Linked DNA regions of Rhodopseudomonas palustris. The protein of the gene in region 1 interacts with the protein of each later gene in a pairwise test. Links are inferred from orthologs where the notes say so. Each region holds a gene or a part of one and is shown in the gene's direction. Other genes may lie near its edges. The genes, in order: dprA and recA.

Region 1 (10,974 bases):
GTGCTTGGGACCCACCAGACTAATGCGCTGTCGAACGTCGCGCTCGGATCGATGGACGATGTCACACGTGCCGGCACGATCATCGTCGAGCCCGGATCCGAGCCACTCTATCTAGTGATCACGAATTTCGTTGCGACCATCTGGCAATTCACTGGCGCCGTGGATCGTATCGAACGCGTGGTGCTGGCCAGCAAATACGCCAGCGGCGCCACCGGCTTGCCCGCTGAGCGAGTGACGAGTCTGCCTGCGAAGGTCTGCCTACCGCACTCTTCCAACGTGGATGTCGACGCTGCCGACACCGCAATCGCGGTGGAGCGCGACATCGGGCGGGCGCCCGACCTAGTCTTCGGTCGCTCTGAACTCACCAGTTTCGGATTACCATCCGGCGCTGTGCAACTTCGGGGCAATCAGAAGCCCAATACAATCCTGACGCCGAGGTACGGGCCGGCCTCGTCGACTACCGGCGACACGTCGAATGTGGATGCGCAAATGCATGCAATTGCGAGCCTGGAGCAACAATTGTTGCGTTTCAGCCCAGGCGGCGTCATCGAGATTGACCCCGCGAAGGTCATAAGCTCTGCGGCTGTCGCAAGCTACGACGTATTGCCGGAGGAAGCAGGATTGCTCCAATTGATGCGGAGCGGTGCGCTTACCCAAGAGCCGGACGGCACATTTCTCATACACCGCAAGATCAGGTTTCCCGCCGGGTTGGCGGGCGCACATTCGGTCAAGTTCCTAATTCTGCGAGACACTCCGCAACCGATCGGCGATCCGATACATTGCAGGATTGCCCGCGAGAGGGAGGATAAGCCTATCGGTCCAAATTGACCGATTTCGGTCTCGTTGCAATTCGCTGGTCACCGTTTGCGTCTGCACCCCTCGATGCGAAAGAGGCCTCCCGACCGGGGGCAGGTTCCCTCTGCTCCGTCGTCGTATCGGCGTGGCCATCTTTCCGACCGCAGGGGATATTCTGCGCAGGCGTGCGGATCGCGCTTGCCCGCTCCGGCAAGTCTCCCTATAGCTCTTGCTTTAATGACCCCCGCATTGAAATCGACCTTTGTCCTCGCTCACCGGCATCTGCTGGGGATCGAAGGGCTTTCCGCCGCCGACATCACCGGCCTGCTCGACCTTTCCGAGGAATATGTCGAGCTCAACCGGCAGGTCGACAAGAAGCGCGCCTCGTTGCGCGGCCGCACCCAGGTCAATCTGTTCTTCGAGGCCTCGACGAGGACGCAGTCCTCTTTCGAGATCGCCGGCAAGCGTCTCGGCGCCGACGTGATGAACATGAGCGTGTCGTCGTCTTCGATGCGCAAGGGCGAGACGCTGATGGACACCGCGGTGACGCTCAACGCGATGCACCCGGATATCCTCGTGGTCCGCCATCACGCCTCCGGCGCTGTCGAATTGCTGGCTCGAAAGGTCGACGGCTCGGTGATCAATGCCGGCGACGGCGCGCACGAGCATCCGACCCAGGCGCTGCTCGACGCGCTGACCATCCGCCGCAACAAGGGCCGGCTCGAAGGTCTGGTGATCGCGATCTGCGGCGACGTCATGCATTCGCGGGTGGCGCGCTCCAACATCCTGCTGCTCAACACCATGGGCGCGCGCGTCCGCGTGGTCGCGCCCTCCACGCTGTTGCCCCGCGGAATCGAGCGGATGGGCGTCGAGGTCGCACGCGACATGCGCGAGGGGCTCGACGGCGCGGATATCGTCATGATGCTGCGGCTGCAGCGCGAGCGGATGAACGGCTCCTTCGTGCCGTCGAGCGGCGAATATTTCAACTATTTCGGGCTCGACCAGAAGAAGCTCGCCTACGCCAAGCCCGACGCGCTGGTGATGCATCCGGGGCCGATGAATCGTGGCGTCGAGATCGACTCGATCGTCGCCGACGGCGCGCAATCGGTGATCCGCGAACAGGTCGAAATGGGCGTGGCGGTGCGGATGGCGGTGCTCGAAGCGCTGGCCCGCAACCTGCCCAACGCGTGAAGCTGGAACGGAACTGAGATGCTGATCGACCGCCGCCCGATCCTGCTCGCCAATGCCCGCCTGATCGATCCGGCGCGCGATTTCGACGGCATCGGCGACGTGCTGATCGCCGACGGCGTGATCCGCGACGCCCGCCGCGGCATCGGCGCCGCCGGCGTGCCGGAAGGCACCGACATCGTCAATTGCGCCGGCATGGTGGTGGCCCCCGGCCTGGTCGACATGCGCGCCTTCGTCGGCGAGCCCGGCGCCAGCCACCGCGAGACCTTCGCGTCGGCCAGCCAGGCCGCGGCCGCAGGCGGCATCACCACCATCGTCTGCCAGCCCAACACCTCGCCGGTGATCGACAATTCGGCGACGGTCGACTTCGTGATGCGCCGTGCCCGCGACACCGCGATCGTCAACATCCATCCGATGGCGGCGCTGACCAAGGGGCTGAACGGCACCGAGATGACCGAGATCGGCCTCCTGAAGGCCGCCGGCGCCGTGGCGTTCAGCGACGGCGACCGCAGCGTGATGAACGCGCGGGTGATGCGCAGCGCGCTGACCTACGCTCGCGATTTCGACGCGCTGATCGTGCACCACACCGAAGACCCCGATCTGGTCGCCGAAGGCGTGATGAACGAGAGCGAATTCGCCACCCGGCTCGGGCTGTCGGGCGTGCCGAACGCCGCCGAGGCCGTGGTGCTGGAGCGCGACGTCCGCCTCGCCGCGCTGACCGGCGGCCGCTACCACGCCGCATCGCTGACCTGCATCGAGTCGCTGGAGATCCTGCAGCGCGCGCGCGATTCCGGGATCAACGTCTCGGCGTCGGTGTCGATCAATCACGTCACGCTCAACGAGAACGACATCGGCCCGTACCGCACCTTCCTCAAGCTGTCGCCGCCGCTGCGCACCGAGGACGACCGCAAGGCGCTGATCGCCGCCGTCTCCTCCGGGCTGATCGACGTCATCATGTCGGATCACAATCCGCAGGACGTCGAGGTCAAGCGGCTGCCCTTCGCCGAGGCCGCCGCCGGTGCGATCGGGCTGGAGACGATGCTGCCGGCCGGCTTGCGGCTGCTCCACGCCGGTGAGCTCGATCTGGTGAGCCTGATCCGCGCGATGTCGACCCGCCCGGCCGAACTGCTCGGCCTGCCCAGCGGCACGCTGCGCGCCGGCAGTCCTGCCGATCTGATCGTGATCGACCTCGACACGCCGTGGATCGTCGATCCGAACGAACTGAAATCAAAGTGCAAGAACACCCCGTTCGACGAAGCGCGGTTCTCCGGACGGGTGGTCCGCACCATCGTCGGCGGCCGCACGGTGTACGAGCATGTGTAAGTGGATTTGAAGGGCTGCGTCAGTCCGGACGATAAGGGCTTCCGTTCTCGTCATTGCGAGCGAAGCGAAGCAATCCAGAAGCGCCGTGCACCACGCTGGATTGCTTCGTCGCTTCGCTCCTCGCAATGACGGGAAAGCCTGACTTTGTTGCCGACGCGCTAGAGTTGTTTGGAGAATTGTGATGATCGGGATCTACATCGCAGCACTGCTGCTCGGCTATCTGTTCGGCTCGATTCCGTTCGGCCTGATCCTGACCAGGTTCGCCGGAACGCAGGATCTGCGCTCGATCGGCTCCGGCAATATCGGCGCGACCAACGTGCTACGCACCGGCCGCAAGGGCCTCGCCGCCGCCACGCTGCTGCTCGACGCGCTCAAGGGCACCGCCGCGGTGATCATCGCGTCGAGTTTCGGCGGCGCCGAAGCCGCGATGCTGGCCGCACTCGGCGCGTTTCTCGGCCACCTGTTTCCGGTCTGGCTGAAGTTCAAGGGCGGCAAGGGCGTCGCCGTCTATATAGGCGTGCTGATCGGCCTGTTCTGGCCGGCGGCGATCGTGTTCTGCCTGCTCTGGCTCGCCACCGCCTTCACCGCGCGCTACTCGTCGCTGTCCGCGCTGGTCGCCGCCTTCATCACCCCGATCTTCCTGTGGTGGTTCGGCCACCCCGCACTCGCCTCGCTGTTCGCCGTGCTGACGCTGCTGCTGTTCTACATGCACCGCGAAAACATCAAGCGGCTGCAGGCCGGCACCGAGAGCAGGATCGGCGAGAAGAAGTAGCGACCGCTACGCAGCTTGCTTCTCACGCGCCGTCATCCTGAGGCGCGAGCGCAGCGAGCCTCGAAGGATGTGCCACACAGCGTGGCGCTCGTCCCCTTCTTACCATGCCGTCGCCCTTCGAGGGCCGCTACGCGGCCACCTCAGGGTGACGGCGCCCGATACCTCATCAGCTTCCGCCTTCGTCGAACTTGTCCACTCGCATAAGTTGCGCAACACTCCCGGCGGGGGTGGTGCGTGGCCGAAAGTACCAGCGACCAGGGAACGAGTCTTCTCACCGAGGCGCAGCGGATCGACTGGCTGCGGCTGATCCGCGCCGACAATGTCGGCGCTCGCACCTTCCGCTCGCTGATCAATCATTTCGGCTCGGCGCGCGCGGCGCTGGAGCGGTTGCCGGAGCTGGCGCGGCGCGGCGGCGCGGCGCGCGCCGGACGCATCCCGAGCGAAGACGAGGCGCGGCGCGAGATCGAAGGTGGTCGCCGGCTCGGCGTCGAGCTGGTCGCGCCGGGCGAGCCGGGCTATCCCCCTCGCCTCGCGCTGATCGACGACGCGCCGCCGCTGCTCGGCGTCCACGCATTGCCGGACGCGCTCGCCATGATGCAGCGGCCGATGATCGCGATCGTCGGCTCGCGCAATGCCTCCGGCGCCGGGCTGAAATTCGCTCAGCTTCTCGCCGGCGACCTCGGCGCCAGCGGCTTCGTGGTGATCTCCGGGCTGGCGCGCGGCATCGACCAGGCGGCGCATCGCGCCAGCCTCGGCAGCGGCACCGTCGCGGTGCTGGCCGGCGGCCACGACAAGATCTATCCGGCCGAGCACGAGGATCTGCTGCTCGACATCGTCGAAGCGCGCGGCGCGGCGATCTCGGAAATGCCGCTCGGCCACGTCCCGCGCGGCAAGGATTTTCCCCGCCGCAACCGGCTGATCTCCGGCGCGTCGGTCGGCGTCGCGGTGATCGAGGCGGCGTATCGCTCCGGTTCGCTGATCACAGCGCGGCGCGCCGCCGATCAGGGCCGCGAAGTGTTCGCGGTCCCGGGCTCGCCGCTCGATCCGCGCGCCGCCGGCACCAACGACCTGATCAAACAGGGCGCGACGCTGATCACTTGCGCCGCCGACATCATCCAGGCGGTGTCGCCGATCCTCGAGCGGCCGATCGAGCTGCCGGGCCGCGAACCCGACCACCCGCCGCCGGCGAGCGATCCCGATCCCAGCGACCGCAGCCGCATCGTCAACCTGCTCGGGCCGAGCCCGGTCGGGATCGACGATCTGATCCGGCTCTCCGGCATCTCTCCGGCGGTGGTGCGCACTGTGCTGCTGGAGCTGGAGCTTGCCGGCCGGCTGGAGCGCCATGGCGGCGGGCTGGTGTCGCTGAATTGACGCGTCAGTTCGACGAGCCGCGACCATCGAAGGCGCGCCGCGCGGTCTCGATTTCCGGCAGATGCTCGCGCGCCCAGGTGCCGAGCGCCTGCACCGGCTGGCTCAGGCCGTGCCCGAGCGGCGTCAGTTCGTAGTCGACGCGCGGCGGCACCGTCGGAAACACGGTCCGCGTCACCAGCCCGTCGCGCTCGAGCCCGCGCAGCGTCAGGGTCAGCATCCGCTGCGAAATCCCGCCGATCATCCGCTTCAGCTCGTTGAAGCGCCGCGGCCCATCGCGCAGCAGCATGATCACCAGCACGGTCCATTTGTCGCCGACCCGCGAAAGCACCGAATTGACGCCCTGGCAATCGCTGCGCGCGTGGGCGCCCGGCCCGAGAGGCACATCATTGTGCCCGGGAACATCGCTGTGCGCAGGCAGATCGCTGTGCTCGAGTTTCAAAATAGTGCCTTCTTGTGCGGTTTTCGCAGTCACTCATAGTGCGTCAGTTACAAATCTATACCAAGGAAGACGCCAATGAAACTGCTTCACATCGACTCCAGCGTGCTCGGCCCCCACTCGGTCAGCCGCCAGGTCTCCGCCGCGATCGTCGACCGGCTCCGTCAGGCCAATTCGGGACTGACCGTCACCTATCGCGACCTCACCGCCGAGCCGCTGCGGCACCTGTCGGGTCCGCATCTCGCCGCCGCCCAGGGCGCCGCCCCCGAGCCGTCGCTGCAATCCGACCTGGCCGCGGGTCAGACGGTGCTGGACGAATTCCTCGCCGCTGACGTCGTGGTGATCGGCGCACCGATGTATAATTTTACCATTCCGAGCCAGCTCAAGGCCTGGATCGACCGCATCCTCGTCGCCGGCAAGACCTTCAAATACGGTCCCACCGGCGTCGAAGGGTTGGCCGCCGGCAAGCGGGTGATCATTGCGGCGTCGCGCGGCGGCTTCTATGGCGCCGATACGCCGATGGCGGTCGGCGAGCATCTGGAAAGCTATCTGCGCTTCGTGTTCGGCTTCATCGGCATCGCCGCCCCCGAAATCATCTCTGCGGACGGCATCCAGCTCGGCCCGGAGCATCGCGAGAAGGCGCTCGCCTCGGCGCTGTCCGCCGCGGCCGGCCTGCGAGCGGCCTGAGGGCGCAAGCAGCCGGCCCGCCCCCCAAAAAGCAACGGCCCGAAGTGGTGACACTTCGAGCCATCTTGGAGGCGGACGTACATCCGGCCCGCCTCCTGCTTATTCGAATCGTGAACCAGTTCGGTTAATAAGACGTAAACGCCAGCCTTGGTTCCACCCGCCGCGCGGCAGCCGCGCTGACCGGGGTTCAAGCCGCGTATGAACGCTGAAAGCCGAAGCAGCCCGCGAGGTTAGCTCGATCATCTGATCCGTGGCGCGAGCCTCTTCACTTGCTCTCCGAACGGCAACCGTTGCGGTGGCGGACGATCTCGTTGGCCTCCAGCCGCGCCATGTCGAGCAGATAACACAGCATATCCAGTCGGTGGACGTCGGCGATCTGGATCAGCTCTGAGATCGCCTCGACGAGGTAGCCGGCCGCTTCGACCGGGCCGCCATTGCGATCGCGTGAGCCGCTGCCACGTCGTGACACCATGGGCCGGGTTCCTTTCAGGGGTATCGAAGGCCCCTATCGGTGAGTCTGGCGTACGTATTACTACTCTAGGTTGTGCAACTCTAGGTTTAAGTTTCGTGTCTGGTCACGCGCTTTTCTGTCGCTATGGGCCGGCGGCATGACCGGACCGATTTGACAGCGACCGCACCAGAACCCATGTTCCGGGCAATGCGGCTGGCGCGAGTCTCGCGAAAACGGCGCATTTCTCTCAGCTAAGTCATTGGAATCCGATGAATCTCGTCATTGTCGAGTCGCCTGCGAAGGCCAAGACGATCAACAAATATCTGGGCTCGTCCTACGAGGTCCTGGCCTCGTTCGGGCATGTGCGCGACCTTCCGGCCAAGAATGGCTCGGTCGATCCCGACGCCAACTTCCAGATGATCTGGGAGATCGATCCGAAAGCCGCCGGGCGGCTCAACGACATCGCCAAGGCGCTCAAGGGCGCCGACAAGCTGATCCTCGCCACCGACCCTGATCGCGAGGGCGAGGCGATCTCCTGGCACGTGCTGGAGGTGTTGAAACAGAAGCGTGCGCTGAAGGACCAAAAGGTCGAGCGCGTGGTGTTCAACGCCATCACCAAGCAGTCCGTCACAGAGGCGATGCAGCATCCGCGCGAGATCGACGGCGCGCTGGTCGACGCCTATATGGCGCGCCGCGCGCTCGATTATCTGGTCGGCTTCACCCTCTCCCCGGTGCTGTGGCGCAAGCTGCCGGGCGCCCGCTCCGCCGGGCGCGTGCAGTCGGTCGCGCTGCGGCTGGTGTGCGACCGCGAGATGGAGATCGAGAAGTTCGTTCCGCGCGAATACTGGTCGCTGATCGCGACCCTGACGACGCCGCGCGGCGAAGCCTTCGAGGCCCGCCTGGTCGGCGCCGACGGCAAGAAGATCCAGCGGCTCGACATCGGCACCGGCGCCGAGGCCGACGACTTCAAGCAGGCGATCGAGACCGCCAATTTCAAGGTGTCCAGCGTCGAGGCCAAGCCTGCCCGCCGCAACCCGCAGGCGCCGTTCACCACCTCGACGCTGCAGCAGGAAGCCAGCCGCAAGCTCGGCTTCGCGCCGGCGCACACCATGCGGATCGCGCAGCGGCTATATGAAGGCATCGACATCGGCGGCGAAACCACCGGCCTCATTACTTATATGCGAACCGACGGCGTCCAGATCGACCCGTCCGCCATCACCCAGGCGCGCAAGGTGATCGCCGAGGATTACGGCAGCGCCTATGTGCCGGACGCGCCGCGGCAATATCAGGCCAAGGCGAAGAACGCGCAGGAGGCCCACGAAGCCATCCGCCCGACCGACATGTCGCGCCGCCCGTCCGAGGTCACCAAGCGGCTCGATTCCGATCAGGCCCGGCTCTACGAGCTGATCTGGGTCCGCACCGTCGCCAGCCAGATGGAATCGGCCGAGATGGAGCGCACCACCGTCGACATCGAGGCGAAAGCAGGCTCCCGGGTGCTGGAGCTGCGCGCCACTGGCCAGGTGGTCAAGTTCGACGGCTTCCTCGCCGCCTATCAGGAAGGCCGCGACGACGATTCCGAGGACGAGGATTCGCGCCGGCTGCCGGCGATGAGCGAGAACGACGCGCTGAAGCGCGAGGCGCTCGCCGTCACGCAGCATTTCACCGAACCGCCGCCGCGCTTCTCGGAAGCCTCCTTGGTGAAGCGGATGGAAGAGCTCGGCATCGGCCGGCCCTCGACCTACGCCTCGATCCTGCAGGTGCTGAAGGATCGCGGCTATGTGAAACTCGAGAAGAAGCGGCTGCACGGCGAGGACAAGGGCCGCGTCGTGATCGCGTTCCTGGAGAGCTTCTTCGCCCGCTACGTCGAATACGACTTCACCGCGGCGCTGGAAGAGAAGCTCGACCGCATCTCCAACAATGAAATCTCCTGGCAGCAGGTGCTGCGCGATTTCTGGACCGACTTCATCGGCGCCGTCGACGACATCAAGGAATTGCGTGTCGCGCAGGTGCTGGACGTACTCGACGAACTGCTCGGCCCGCACATCTATGCGCCGCGCGAAGACGGCGGCGATCCGCGGCAGTGCCCGAGCTGCGGCACCGGCCGGCTGAATCTGAAGGCCGGCAAGTTCGGCGCCTTCGTCGGCTGCTCGAACTATCCGGAATGCCGCCACACCCGCCCCCTTGCTGCAGACGGCGGCGGCGGCGATGCCGACCGCGTGCTCGGCCTCGATCCGGACACCGGCTTCGAAGTCGCGGTCAAATCCGGCCGGTTCGGCCCCTATATCCAGCTCGGCGACGCCAAGGACTATGCGGAAGGCGAGAAGCCGAAGCGCGCCGGCATCCCGAAGGGCACCTCGCCCTCCGACGTCGAACTCGACGTCGCGCTGCGCCTGCTCGCGCTGCCGCGTGAAGTCGGTAAGCATCCGGAGACCGGCGAGCCGATCAAGGCCGGGATCGGCCGGTTCGGGCCCTATGTGCAGCACGAGAAGACCTACGCCAGCCTCGAGGCCGGCGACGATGTCCACAATATCGGGCTCAACCGCGCGGTGACGCTGATCGCCGAGAAGATCGCCAAGGGCCCGAGCAAGCGCCGCTTCGGTTCTGATCCCGGCAAGCCGCTCGGCGATCATCCGTCGCTCGGCCCGGTGGCGGTGAAGGCCGGCCGCTACGGCGCCTATGTCACTGCGGGCGGCGTCAACGCCACGATCCCGAACGACAAGACCCAGGACACCATCACGCTGCCGGAAGCGATCGCGCTGATCGACGAGCGCGCCGCCAAGGGCGGCGGGGCTAAGGCCAAGAAGAAGGCGCCGGCCAAGAAAGCCGCAGCCAAGAGCGACGCCAAGCCGGCGAAGAAAGCCGCGGCCAAGAAGGCCAAGCCGAAAGCCGAGGGCGCCGCCGCCAGCCCGGCGCGCGCGCCGGTGAAGGCCAAGACTTCGCCAACCAAGACGGCGAAAGCCGCAGCCGCCAAGCCCAAATCTCCCGCCAAAAAGAGCGCGGCCAAGAACGGATAGATGTGAGCAAGACGCGCGACGACAAGTTCCCGGACAAGGCCACCCTCCTCGCCTTCATCCGCGCGCATCCAGGCAAGGTCGGCACCCGCGAGATCGCGCGCGAGTTCGGCCTGAAGAATGCCGACCGTGCCGAACTGAAGCGCCGTCTCAAGGAACTGTCCGACGACGGCACGATCCGCAAAACCGGCCGCCGCAAGGTCGCCGAGCCGGCCGCCCTGCCCCCGACGCTGCTCGCGGACGTCGTTGCGCGCGACAGCGACGGCGAACTGATCGCGACGCCCTCGGAATGGGACGAGCAGGACGGCGATCCGCCGAAGATCCGCATCCACATCCCGCGCCGTCCCAAGCCCGGCACCGCCGCGGGCCTCGGCGACCGCGCGCTGCTGCATGTCGAGCCGGCCGAGGCGCCCGAGCAAGGTCCCGCTTATGTCGGCCGAATCATCCGCGTGCTCGATCGCGGCAAGCCGCGCATTCTCGGTATCTTTCGCGCATCGCCGCAGGGCGGCGGCCGGCTGGTGCCGGTCGACAAGAAACAGGCCGGACGCGAACTCAACATCGCGCCGCACGATGCCGGCGGCGCGGAAGACGGCGATCTCGTCAGCGTCGACCTGATCCGCAGCCGCGGTTACGGACTGTCGTCCGGCCGCGTCAAGGAACGGCTCGGCTCGCTCGCGACCGAAAAGGCCGTCAGCCTGATCGCGATCCACTCCCACGACATCCCGCAGGAATTTTCGTCGGCCGCATTGCGCGAATCCGAAGCCGCCGAGCCCGCGACGCTGAAAGGCCGCGAGGACTGGCGCGAGCTGCCGCTGGTGACGATCGATCCGCCCGACGCCAAGGACCACGACGACGCGGTCCATGCCGAACCGGATCCCGATCCGAACAACAAAGGCGGCGTGATCCTGCACGTCGCGATCGCCGATGTCGCTTACTACGT
Region 2 (10,970 bases), 780 kb from region 1 along the record:
TCCCGCAGCAGCAATGCGCGGGCGCCGGTCGCGCGAGCCCGCGCGAGCATGGCCGCGGCGGCGCGGTCGGCGGCGTCACGATCGAGCAGCGGCGTATCGAGCGAGCGGAACGGATCGGCGGAGACCAGCACCGGCAGCGGCAGCCGGAATGCCTTCCACGCCGACAGCACCGGCAGCAGCCCAATCAGCGCGCCGGCGTCGTTCTGTGCGGTCAGCGCGCGCGTCGCTGCGCGCGCCCGTGGATCGCCGTTCGCGGCCATGGCCCATTCCGGCAGGTAGTAGCCATTCGGCTCGAGCACCCGGCCTGCGAGATCGCGCCAGGCGCCGGCATCGACCGCCGCCATCAACGGCAGCACGGCGCGCGCCGTGGCCGCGTCCGCTTGCGGGGCGCGTGCGACCGGCGATGAACTCGTGATTTCGACCACGTCGGCTTCCTACCCATGGCGGCGCGGCCGCGATCGATCGCGGCGCCCGGCGTCGATCGGAAAGTAACGGAGACAACTTGGAAATGAGTGAGTTCCATCGGGCATTTTAGGGAGTAATGTTAACCGCGGCTTGCCCGCGCAAGTTGCTGTGCGCGGGCTGCCGCGCGGATGCCGGGCGCGGCGTCCAATTGCCACGGGCGCGGACTGAACCCGTTTGCTGCCGCGGCCGACCAACTGCGGGAATTGCTTTGGAAGAGGAGAGGTCGATGTTGCGTGCGATGCTGTGGAACGCGGCGGTAGCTGCAACGATGCTGCTGGGCACGGAGGCGGCGCTGGCGGAAAGCCGCGTCGCATTGGTGGTCGGGCAGTCGGCCTATCGCGCCGTGCCGGCGCTGCCCAATCCGGTCAACGACGCCAAGGCGATCGAGAAGATGCTCGGCGACGCCGGCTTCGAGGTCACCGCCGCCAACGATCTCACCCAGACCGAGTTGCGCCAGATGGTCGGCGATTTCGCCGCCAAGGTCGCGGCCAAGGGGCCGGACACCGTGGCGCTGATGTTCTATGCCGGCCACGGCATCCAGGTCGACGGCGAGAACTATCTGGTTCCGGTCGACGTCGATCCCAAGCGCGAGGCCGACATCCCGCTGCAGGCGGTGCGGCTCAACGACGTGCTCAACACCCTGACCTCGGTGCCGACGCGGACCCGCATCATCATGCTCGATGCCTGCCGCAACAACCCGTTCCCCGAGATCCGGAAGACCACCGGACAGGGGCTGGCGCTGGTCGATGCCAAGACCGGCGCGCCCGGCACCTTCCTGTCGTTCTCGACGGCGCCGGGCTCGGAGGCCGAAGACGGCGGCGGCGGCAACAGCCCGTACACCGCGGCGCTGCTGAAGGCCGGCCGCGAGAGCGGGCTGCAGATCGAGGATACGTTCAAGCGGGTGCGACTGGCGGTCAATCAGGCCACCTCCGGCCGGCAGACGCCGTGGGAAAGCTCGTCGCTGGTCGACGATTTCCGCTTCTTCGGCACGGCCGAGGACGGCATCAAGCCGGAGAAGAAGCGCAGCGTCGAGGAGTGGAAGGCCTTCCTCAAGGGCAAGCCGATCGAACAGGCCAACGAGTTGATCGTGTCCGACGGCTCCGGCGACGCCTACGAGGCGTTCGTGTCGCTCTATGCCGAGCCGCCGCTCGGCCCCGAGGCGAAGCGCTGGCTCGACCGCTTTCGCCAGATGCAGGCCTGGAACCGGGCGGTGCTCGCCAACAGCGGGCCGGCGTATCGGTCTTTCCTCGACCAGTATCCCGACAGCGACCTGACCCCGACCGCGAAGAAGCTCGAAGAACGCCAGCGCAACAAGCCGGTGCCCGCGGTGGCGATCCCGGCTGCGACGCAGGCCAGCCTCACCCCGCCGGCGGTCGCGGCGGCGCCCGCGTCCGCGGCGACCTGCCCGTGCAGCACGCCGCCCGCGATCCAGAAGAAGGTCGACAAGCCGAAGCGCGTCGAGCGCGAACAGCCGCCGAAACGGACCGCCAAGCCGCCGCGCGGCCGGGTGTACTATGAGGATGATGACGATGTCGTCGTGGTGCGGCGTCCGCCGCCGGTCTATTACGACCCGCCGCGCGGCCCGAGCATTTCGATCGGCGGCGGCATCCGCGGCGGCTATGGCGGCGGCGGTTACGGCGGCGGCCCGAGCAGAGGCGGCGATGGTGGCCGCGTCGGCGGCAGCCGCTACTGAGAAGCCTGCGCTACTGGAAGGCGACGCCGATGCGCCGGGCGGCGCTCCAGATCGGGCGGCAGCGGTGTTTCACCTTGTCGGTTTCGATCACCAGCACGAATTCCTCGGGCAGGGCGACGGGCCCGTCGACGTCGATCCGCGCCCCGGTCGCCGACAGATTGCGGACCGTGCAATCGAAGCCCGCACCGCTGAACGCGATCGTGCCTCGCTTGAACACCCTGTGGCGCGGCGCGCCTCGTCGCTCTGTCATCGTCGTCGTCCGATCACCGGTTGGTGCGGCGAGTTTCGCGGAAACGGTTTGCGAAGTTCTGAAAGCGCCTGCGGCTTCCGGCGCCCTCCGATTCAGAAAAATTTCACCAAATGCGGCGAAGCGGCCGGATTGAGAGTCCCGCGGGGGTGTGGCGTACTGGATCCCGGCCGAGGGCCATCAGGGCAGGGGGGAGATATGTTGAAATTCGCGGGTGTGCTCGTGGCGGCCGCCGGGCTGCTGGTATCGCCGGCCGGCGCCAGGGCGGAGGTGCTGGATCTGGCGACGATGTCGTGCAAGCAGTTCATCGACTCCGGCCCGGACGAGATCAAGATGGTGCTGACCTGGCTCGACGGCTGGTACAAGGGCGACTCCGACGACGCCATCATCGACACCGAAGTGTTCGTCGCGAACGCCAAGAAGTTCGGCGCCTATTGCGGCGCCAACCCCAGTGTGAGCATCGTCACCGCGGCCGAGAAGATCCTCGGCAAGTGATCGCCGCGTCGGTCACAGCATCGCGAAGGCGCTCGACACCATCGCCACCGGCTTGCCGTCGTCGGCGCTGCGCAGCGTCACCCGGCCGAAGCTCATGGTGCGGCCGAGCCGCACCACCCGCGCGTCCGCGAGCACGTCCGACGAGGTCACCGCCTTGAGAAAGTGGGTGGTCTGATCGACCGTGGTCATCGGCCGGAACCCGCGATTGGCTGCCAGGATGGCGATCACCATCGCGGTGTCGGCCAGCGCCATCAGCGCCTGTCCGCAGACGATGCCACCGCTGCGGCACAGCCGCTCGGAGAACGCCATCCGCAGCGTCGCGCCGGGCTGCCAGTCATCGCCGGCGCCGGCCGGCGGCGCCGTCTCGACCGCGTCCACCGACAGGTCGAGGTCCTGCACCCAGGGGGCGAACACCTCACCGAGCGTGCGCCGCGCATCCGCGAGGCCGAATTCCGCCACCTGGCCGCTCTCCGTCATTTCGTCTCCCATGCTCTGGTTTGTTTTGGTTTCTGTACGTGTCCGTACCGGATTTGGCGGTCGGAAGTCGTTGAATTGCCTGCATCGGACCCGATTCTTGCCGGCTTGAAAACGCCATGGTCGTTCCCTTATGGTCCCCGCAGTCTGGTGGGTGGCGTGTGGCGAAGCGTTCGGCTTTGATCCTCGGCGTGGTTGCCGCGGCAATTCTCCTCGACGGCTGCACCAAATGCGGCCCGATCTGGGAGGATTGGATGCAGCCGCCGAAGTCCTGTCGGTCCGATCGTCTGTAGCGCGGCCGAAGCCGTCAAGCGCGCGAAGGGAGTTTCCAATGAAGTTGTTGCGCGGCGTCGCACTGAGCGTCCTGCTGGCCGGGCCTGCCTATGCGCAGATGCCCAACGTCAATCTGGTCCCCGAGATCCAGCACAAAACGCCGGAAGAAAAAGCGCAGGACGCGATCAGGGAGAAGGCCTATCGCGAGTCGCTGCGCAAGATCCCCGATGCCAAGGGGCCGAGCGATCCGTGGGGCGACGTGCGTAGCAACGAGCCTGCACCGGTGAAGCCGAAGACGGCGACGACGAGATCGAAAAAGACCGGGCCGACCGCGAACTAATTTCGGCCGGGACGCGCGTAGTGCATGTTCAAAACGGCACAGACTTTTCCTGAGAATTGATGTTGATGGACCGACGCGGCGAATGTTCGCCGCGCGGCTCTTGAACGCCTGCAATCGATGGCGAAGAGCTTGCTTCGCGATTGCAGGATGAGACGTGAATTCTTACGAAGCGGCGTTCGATCCCACCGCGTTTCTCGGCAGCGCTGGACCGGGACGGGCCCTCCAGCAATTCCGCAAGAACCAGAGCATTTTCGCGCAAGGTGACGAGGCCGACAGCGTGCTGTTCCTGCAGCATGGGCGCGTCAAGCTGGTGGTGATGTCGGAGCAGGGCAAGGAGGGCGTGGTCGCGATCCTGGACTCGGGCCAGTTCTTCGGCGAGAGCGCCCTGATCGGCCGGCGCCGCCTCGCGACCGCGGTGGCGCTCGAAGATTGCACCGTCACCACATTGGCGAACACGATGCTGATCGCCACGCTGCAGCACGAGCCCGGCATGTGCGAGTTCTTCATAACCCACCTGCTCAGGCGCAACTGCCGGGTCGAGGAAGACCTGATCGATCAGTTGTTCAATTCCAGCGAGAAGCGCCTTGCGCGGCTGTTACTTCTGCTCGCTGATATCAACCATGGCGACACCGCCAAGTCGCTGCCCGTCGATATCAGCCAGGAGACCCTCGCGGAAATGATCGGTACGACGCGGTCTCGCGTCAGCCACTTCATGAACAAGTTTCGCAAGCTCGGCTTCATCGACTACAACGGCCACATCGAAGTCTATCCGTCGCTGCGCAGCGCCGTGCTGCCCGACAAGGCGCGGCTGCCCGACGGCGATGCGCGGTCGGTTCGACTGAACGATCGCTGATTGCGGATCGCGGGATCGAGCGCGGCGAGCGGCGGCGGCGCGAACCTGCGCTCAGCCCTTTTCGCCGAGCAGCTTGCCCGACGAGCGATTGATGAAGTGCACGTGGGTACAGGCGGGGCAGCGCACCAGTTCGAAGGTCGTCGGCTCGGGCGCACCCACTTCCTCTGCGACCCAGGTCTGAACCTTCATGGCCGTCCGCGGACATTTGTAGATGAGATGCGCCATCAGATCGGAGCCGGATCTTCCACGAAGTTTCCGGACAATTGCCGCTCCCAGCCTCGGTCATTTGATCTGAATCAATAGTAGTAATATTCTACCTATAAATTATCGGAAAGGTGGCTCGAAGCTCCTCTGATGGTGTTTGGGTGTAGGGTTCCTGCAGCTCAACCCATTGGATAGATTTGAAAAAAAGCCGCCCACATCGGGGCGGCTTTCGGTCGATCGAGGCGAGGGCCGGCGCTATTGGCGAGCGCAGCTCAGCACGATGCTGGTCGAACTCGGTCCGCAGCGGGCGGTCATGACGCCGTTTTCGACGACGATCGTGTCGCTGAATTTGGCGGAGGCGTTGCCGATGCAGAGCGCCGACACCAGCGTCTCGCCGCTGTCGCAGGTCAGCGGGCAGCCGTTCGAGGAACAGGTCGTCGAGCTGACGGTGCGGATGCTGCTTGCGGATGCGCCGTCCTTGCCGGGAGGTCCGGGAGGGCCCGCCGGCCCCTGGGCGCCCTGTTCGCCCTTCGGCCCGGGCGTGCCCTGGCCCACGTCACAGCCGGCCAGGGCGATGGCTGCCGTCATCATCACGATCAAAGTCCCGAGGCGCATTCCTGTACTCCCTGCCAGACGGCCCGTGCATTCCGCCGCGGGCCTGATACGAGCGATTGTCGATACTCGTCGATCTTGCTTCATCGCGCGCTCGCGCGCGAGCCCGCAATGCGGTTGCGATCGATCTACTTCAGCACCGATCGGACGATATTGCGATGGCGCAAGCGACACGCGATGGCTCACGGCGATCGCCGGGATCGAGTCGCGCTGCGGTCGCGATGGATTCGGCGACAGCACGGCGGCCGATCGCGCGGATGCGCGCTTGCATTGCGCATCGCCGCACTCCGAATCGAAAGAGCCCCGAACGAGGCCATGTTCGGGGCTCTCCGTCAGCGTCGGAACTCCCCACCTCTAGAAAGTTCGGCAATGACGAAAGGAAAGCTATCGGTGAGCGCCCCGTGCGCATTGCGTGAAATCAAATACCGTCGTCTCCGCGGATAACGCGGCGATCGATCGCAGTTCGAGCACCTCGGCAGAATGCGGGCGTCGCACCCCCGGACCGGTCCCGATGCGCTGACGATCACGTCGCAGCGCGATCGGATCGGTCGCGTGGCGCGAGGCTGGCGATCAGTTGCAACAGGACGCGGCGGCGCTCTTCGTCGTGCGTCTCCGCCAGCAGCCGCCGATACAGCTTCAGATTCTCCTCGCGAACAAAATCGTCCAAGAATCTCCCCGTTGTTTTCATGCCGACTCGACCGGCTCGAGACTGGTGTGGAAAGGCGCGATGCGGTTGCTGGAATAATATCTGACTGCGAATCGCTGTCGATCCGAAGTCGCGGCGAGCCGTGCCGTAAATCGACGGACGCTGTCCGGGAACGACTGGCAGAAGGCTGCTCGAGTTCGGGGGCTTCGCCTCAGCGAGGCAGCAGCGTCACGCGGTCGGCGGCACGGCGGGATTGGCGTTGTTGAGAAGCTGCGTCACGGCGGCGATCACCTGCGATGGCGCGAACGGCTTGGTGAGCAGCAGGCTTCCGGGCACGCCGCGGGCGGCCCATTCGGCCGCGCTGTCGCCGGTCATGTAGATCACCGGAAAGGCCGGATCGGCCTCGCGGACGAAGCGGCCGACGTCCCAGCCGTCCATTCGGTCGCGGCCGAGATTGACGTCGGTCAGCAATGCGCGAAAGCGCTGCAGATCGTCGAGTAGTTTCACGGCCTCCTCACCCGAGGAAGCAATCACCGCGTCGAAACCGCCTTCTTCGAGGGCTTCCTGCACGACGCTCTGAATCATCGGGTCGTCTTCGACGACCAGGACGACGATGGAATGGTCCAACAACGTTCCCCTGCCTCGGGCGAAATCAATGATGCGCATCGATAAGTCGCGCCGGCTCCCGAAGTTCCGTGGCGTGGGATCGGCCGGGGACGGCGGCCATGATTCCAATTGCGGATGGCCGTCCTATGCCGACAGGCTAAAGCAATCGTGAACAGCGCGAGGATCGCTACAGATGAGCTGGTACGTCGACGCCATTCTGATCGGACTTGTTTTGCCCTGGATCATCGTGACCTATCGGCTGATCGCGGCGTTTCGTCAAAGCGTGGCGAAGGGCGTGACGACATGGGCGATGTGGGCCGCGCCCTGCGTGCCGGCGATGTTGCTGCTAATGTGGGGCGTCACCAGTCTGCGCTGATCGAGGTGCGGTGCCGCACGCAACGACGGGCGCGCGAACGCATCACCACGCGACACGGCCGCGCCGGGCGTACTCACCCGCTGTAGCCGCCGTCGTCGCCGCTGCGGTGGATCGACAGCATCATGCCGTTCTTGATCCGGCGGACCTCGGTGAACGCGCGCTGCACGCCGAGATCGGCGGAGTCGGTCGAGAAGGTGATCAGCTTGTTGCAGTTCGGGCACTGCACCTGAGTGCCCTCGCGGACGTTCCTGATCTTCTCACGAAACGGCACGCGGCATTTGGTGCACAGCACCCGGATCTTGTCCGGCGATTTGGGTGGGGCGAGCTGCATCGTCATGCAGCAGTTCTGCGCGGGGAGCGTTGAGAATCGATGAACGAGGCCGGGCGCCACCGGTGCCTCGCCGGGCTTGCGTTGCCCGCGGCGCGGAGCCACGGGGGCACGGCGCGGCGTCCGTCGCAACGGTCGACGGGATGCAGACCGCGGCGCGGTCAGCTGTCGGTCGGCGGTGGTGCGGCCCCCGGCGGCGGGGTGTCCGGCGCCAGCGCGCAGCCGAACGGACAGGCCGTTCGGGACGCCCGCCAATGCGTCGGTAATTGCGTCACGAATTCATGGGTGTCGCAATGGACCCATCCGCCGACCACCCGCCGGCATGGACCCGAGCTCCAACTCACGTTGCCATCGGTGATCACCGCCAACTCGAGCTGCACGTCGTAGTTCTCGGTCCCGATCGGTTGCCACATTCGACGAAAGGAGCATGTCTCGCTGGCTGTTACATTGTCGCAGATCAACTCATGGAAGAAGTTCTGATCGCTTTCGCGTGATCGGACGTTTCTCTCGGCGCAATTGCGGTCGGCCCGGCGCATCGCGCCCACAGTGGCCCGAACTTGCGCCGATCGCCGGTCGCATCCAATGCGCGGCGGGCAGGCCTGAAGGGGGCTTTCTCGGGTAGGACAACGCCTATCCATCTGAATTCGGACAAAAGGCGTCAAATGCGGCCGTCCCGCAGAAGGAACATATTGCGAACTGAGAACAAATAGGGTACGATGATTTCTGTCGGCCATGGGTCGGCGCGGTTTGTCCCACCGGCGAATCCCGTTCATAAGGAGCTTCATATGGCTGCTGCCCCCACCGCTTTGCGTATCGTCGAAGGATCCTCCATGGACAAGACCAAGGCCCTGGCCGCTGCGCTGTCTCAGATCGAGCGCCAGTTCGGTAAGGGCTCGGTGATGAAGCTCGGCAAGAACGACCGGTCGATGGATATCGAAACGATTTCCTCCGGGTCGCTCGGGCTGGACATCGCGCTCGGCGTCGGCGGCCTGCCGAAGGGGCGGGTGGTCGAGATCTACGGGCCGGAATCCTCGGGCAAGACCACGCTGGCGCTGCATTGCGCCGCCGAAGCCCAGAAGAAGGGCGGCATCTGCGCCTTCATCGACGCCGAACACGCGCTCGACCCGGTCTATGCCCGCAAGCTCGGCGTCAATGTCGATGAACTTCTGATCTCGCAGCCCGACCATGGCGAGCAGGCGCTGGAGATCGCCGACACGCTGGTGCGCTCCGGCGCGATCGACGTGCTGATCGTCGATTCGGTCGCCGCTTTGGTGCCGCGCGCCGAGCTCGAGGGTGATATGGGCGATGCGCTGCCCGGCCTGCAGGCGCGGCTGATGAGCCAGGCGCTGCGCAAGCTCACCGCCTCGATCAACAAATCCCACACCATGGTGATCTTCATCAACCAGATCCGGATGAAGATCGGCGTGATGTACGGCTCGCCGGAAACCACCACCGGCGGCAACGCGCTGAAATTCTACGCCTCGGTCCGGCTCGACATCCGCCGGATCGGCCAGATCAAGGAGCGCGACGAAGTCGTCGGCAATCAGACCCGCGTCAAGGTGGTGAAGAACAAGCTGGCGCCGCCGTTCAAGCAGGTCGAGTTCGATATCATGTACGGCGAGGGCGTCTCCAAGATGGGCGAGATTCTCGATCTCGGCGTCAAGGCCGGCATCGTCGAGAAGTCGGGCGCCTGGTTTTCCTACGACAGCCAGCGGCTCGGTCAGGGCCGTGAGAATTCCAAGGCGTTCCTGCGCGCCAATCCGGACATGACCGCCAAGATCGAAGCCTCGATCCGGCAGAATTCCGGCCTGATCGCCGAGCAGATTCTCGCCGGCTCGCCCGAGAGCGACGCCGACGGCGAGGAGCCCGGCGACGAGTGAGGCATCGCGGCCGGCGTCAGCCGGCCGGAGCCGTCAAGAGTTAAAGCCGGCGGGCGCCGCGGACCCCTGTTGCCGGGGCCCCCGTAGCGCTCGCCGCACCTTTTTTGAGATGTCTTGTTTGCGTCTCGATGAGGCGGCGCTGAGCAGCAAACTCAGCCGTCATGCGCGGGCTTGACCCGCGCATCCATCGCGTGCGCAGCGCGCTGAAAGCAAGGCATCTTGCGATGAGGATGGATTGCCGGATCGAGCCCGGCAATGACGTGTCTTGTTGAAGTGATGACCCGCGCCGCTCTCAGCCGTCATCGCCCGCGAAGGCGGCGACCCGGTATTCCAGAGCGCGTGTTGAGCTGTCGTGCGTTGCCCAGACGCTTTGCGATACTGGATCACCCGCTGTCGCGGGTGATGACACCCTGTTGCGTGGCATCGCGCGGTGAGGACTCTTCCGCCCGTGCTGATTTCGCCGTCCGCGCTTACTCCGCCGCGCGCGCGTAGTCCGCGGCCAGCGCGTAGTCCTCGATCGGCGGGCACGCGCACACCAGGTTGCGGTCGCCATAGACGTTGTCGACGCGGCCGACCGGGCACCAGTATTTGTCGGTGCGCGAGTTCGGGGCCGGGAAGCAGCCCTCGGTGCGCGGATAGGGCCGGGTCCATTCGGCGCTGGTGACGTCGTGCACGGTATGCGGCGCAAACCGCAACGGCGACGCCTCGACCTTGAAGCGGCCGTCCTCGATCTGCGCGATCTCGTGCCGGATCGCGATCATCGCCTCGCAGAACCGGTCGATCTCCGCCTTGGATTCGGATTCGGTCGGCTCGATCATCAGCGTGCCCGGCACCGGGAAGCTCATTGTCGGTGCATGGAAGCCGTAGTCGATCAGCCGCTTGGCGATGTCGTCCACCGTCACCCCGGTGGTGGTCTTCAGCGCCCGCGGATCGACGATGCATTCATGTGCGACGCGGCCGCGCAAATTGCGATACAGCACCGGGAAATGCGGCTGCAGCTTTGCGGCGATGTAGTTGGCGTTGAGGATCGCGATTTCGGTGGCGCGCTTGAGACCTTCGCCGCCCATCATCAGGATGTAGATGTAGGAGATCGTCAGGATCGACGCCGAGCCGTAGGGCGCGGCCGACACCGTGCCGCCGCCGTGCAGCACGCCGTTCAACGGCTCGCCCTCGGCCGGGTGCCCCGGCAGGAACGGCGCCAGATGCGCCTTGACGCCGATCGGCCCCATGCCCGGGCCGCCGCCGCCGTGCGGAATGCAGAAAGTCTTGTGCAGATTGAGGTGGCTGACATCGGCGCCGTAGTCGCCGGGGCGGGCGAGGCCGACCTGCGCGTTGAGATTGGCGCCGTCGAGATAGACCTGCCCGCCATGGGCGTGGACGATGTCGCAGATGTCGCGGATATGCTCCTCGAACACGCCGTGGGTCGACGGGTAGGTGATCATCACCGCGGCGAGCTCGGCCGAATGCTTCTCCGCCTT

Evidence for each region.
Region 2: the proteins of dprA (region 1) and recA interact in binary tests that used the Bacillus subtilis proteins (3 or more experiments, as listed by UniProt). The link is inferred for Rhodopseudomonas palustris from one-to-one orthologs.

What each region holds. Positions count from the first base shown.
Region 1 is NZ_CP140155.1:1,694,094-1,705,067, forward strand. What follows is about bases 3,428-6,380. They hold dprA (DNA-processing protein DprA), read left to right. Parts: upstream 3,428-4,312; coding sequence 4,313-5,449; downstream 5,450-6,380. Other genes in these bases: plsY (glycerol-3-phosphate 1-O-acyltransferase PlsY), read left to right, coding at 3,485-4,078; SR870_RS07655 (helix-turn-helix domain-containing protein), read right to left, coding at 5,454-5,831; SR870_RS07660 (FMN-dependent NADH-azoreductase), read left to right, coding at 5,964-6,380. Also shown: SR870_RS07630 (EF-hand domain-containing protein), read left to right, coding at 1-828; SR870_RS07635 (aspartate carbamoyltransferase catalytic subunit), read left to right, coding at 1,033-1,986; SR870_RS07640 (dihydroorotase), read left to right, coding at 2,005-3,306; more of SR870_RS07660, read left to right, coding at 6,381-6,572; SR870_RS07665 (hypothetical protein), read right to left, coding at 6,838-7,044; topA (type I DNA topoisomerase), read left to right, coding at 7,293-10,037; rnr (ribonuclease R), read left to right, coding at 10,040-10,974. UniProt on the Bacillus subtilis protein: Protein that helps load RecA onto ssDNA during transformation. Binds cooperatively to circular ssDNA, is able to bridge different segments of DNA. Favors the loading of RecA onto SsbA- or SsbB-coated ssDNA and formation of RecA-DNA filaments.
Region 2 is NZ_CP140155.1:2,474,241-2,485,210, reverse strand. What follows is about bases 7,496-10,444. They hold recA (recombinase RecA), read left to right. Parts: upstream 7,496-8,397; coding sequence 8,398-9,492; downstream 9,493-10,444. Other genes in these bases: gcvP (aminomethyl-transferring glycine dehydrogenase), read right to left, coding at 9,963-10,444; SR870_RS11210 (hypothetical protein), read right to left, coding at 7,774-8,025; SR870_RS11215 (hypothetical protein), read right to left, coding at 7,496-7,621. Outside these bases: SR870_RS11275 (GNAT family N-acetyltransferase), read right to left, coding at 1-416; SR870_RS11270 (caspase family protein), read left to right, coding at 692-2,158; SR870_RS11265 (PilZ domain-containing protein), read right to left, coding at 2,169-2,408; SR870_RS11260 (HdeA/HdeB family chaperone), read left to right, coding at 2,604-2,900; SR870_RS11255 (PaaI family thioesterase), read right to left, coding at 2,913-3,377; SR870_RS11250 (hypothetical protein), read left to right, coding at 3,706-3,987; SR870_RS11245 (Crp/Fnr family transcriptional regulator), read left to right, coding at 4,142-4,840; SR870_RS11240 (hypothetical protein), read right to left, coding at 4,892-5,029; SR870_RS11235 (hypothetical protein), read right to left, coding at 5,300-5,659; SR870_RS11230 (hypothetical protein), read right to left, coding at 6,180-6,323; SR870_RS11225 (response regulator), read right to left, coding at 6,531-6,929; SR870_RS11220 (hypothetical protein), read left to right, coding at 7,102-7,284; more of SR870_RS11215, read right to left, coding at 7,358-7,495; more of gcvP, read right to left, coding at 10,445-10,970. UniProt on the Bacillus subtilis protein: Multifunctional protein involved in homologous recombination, DNA repair and competence.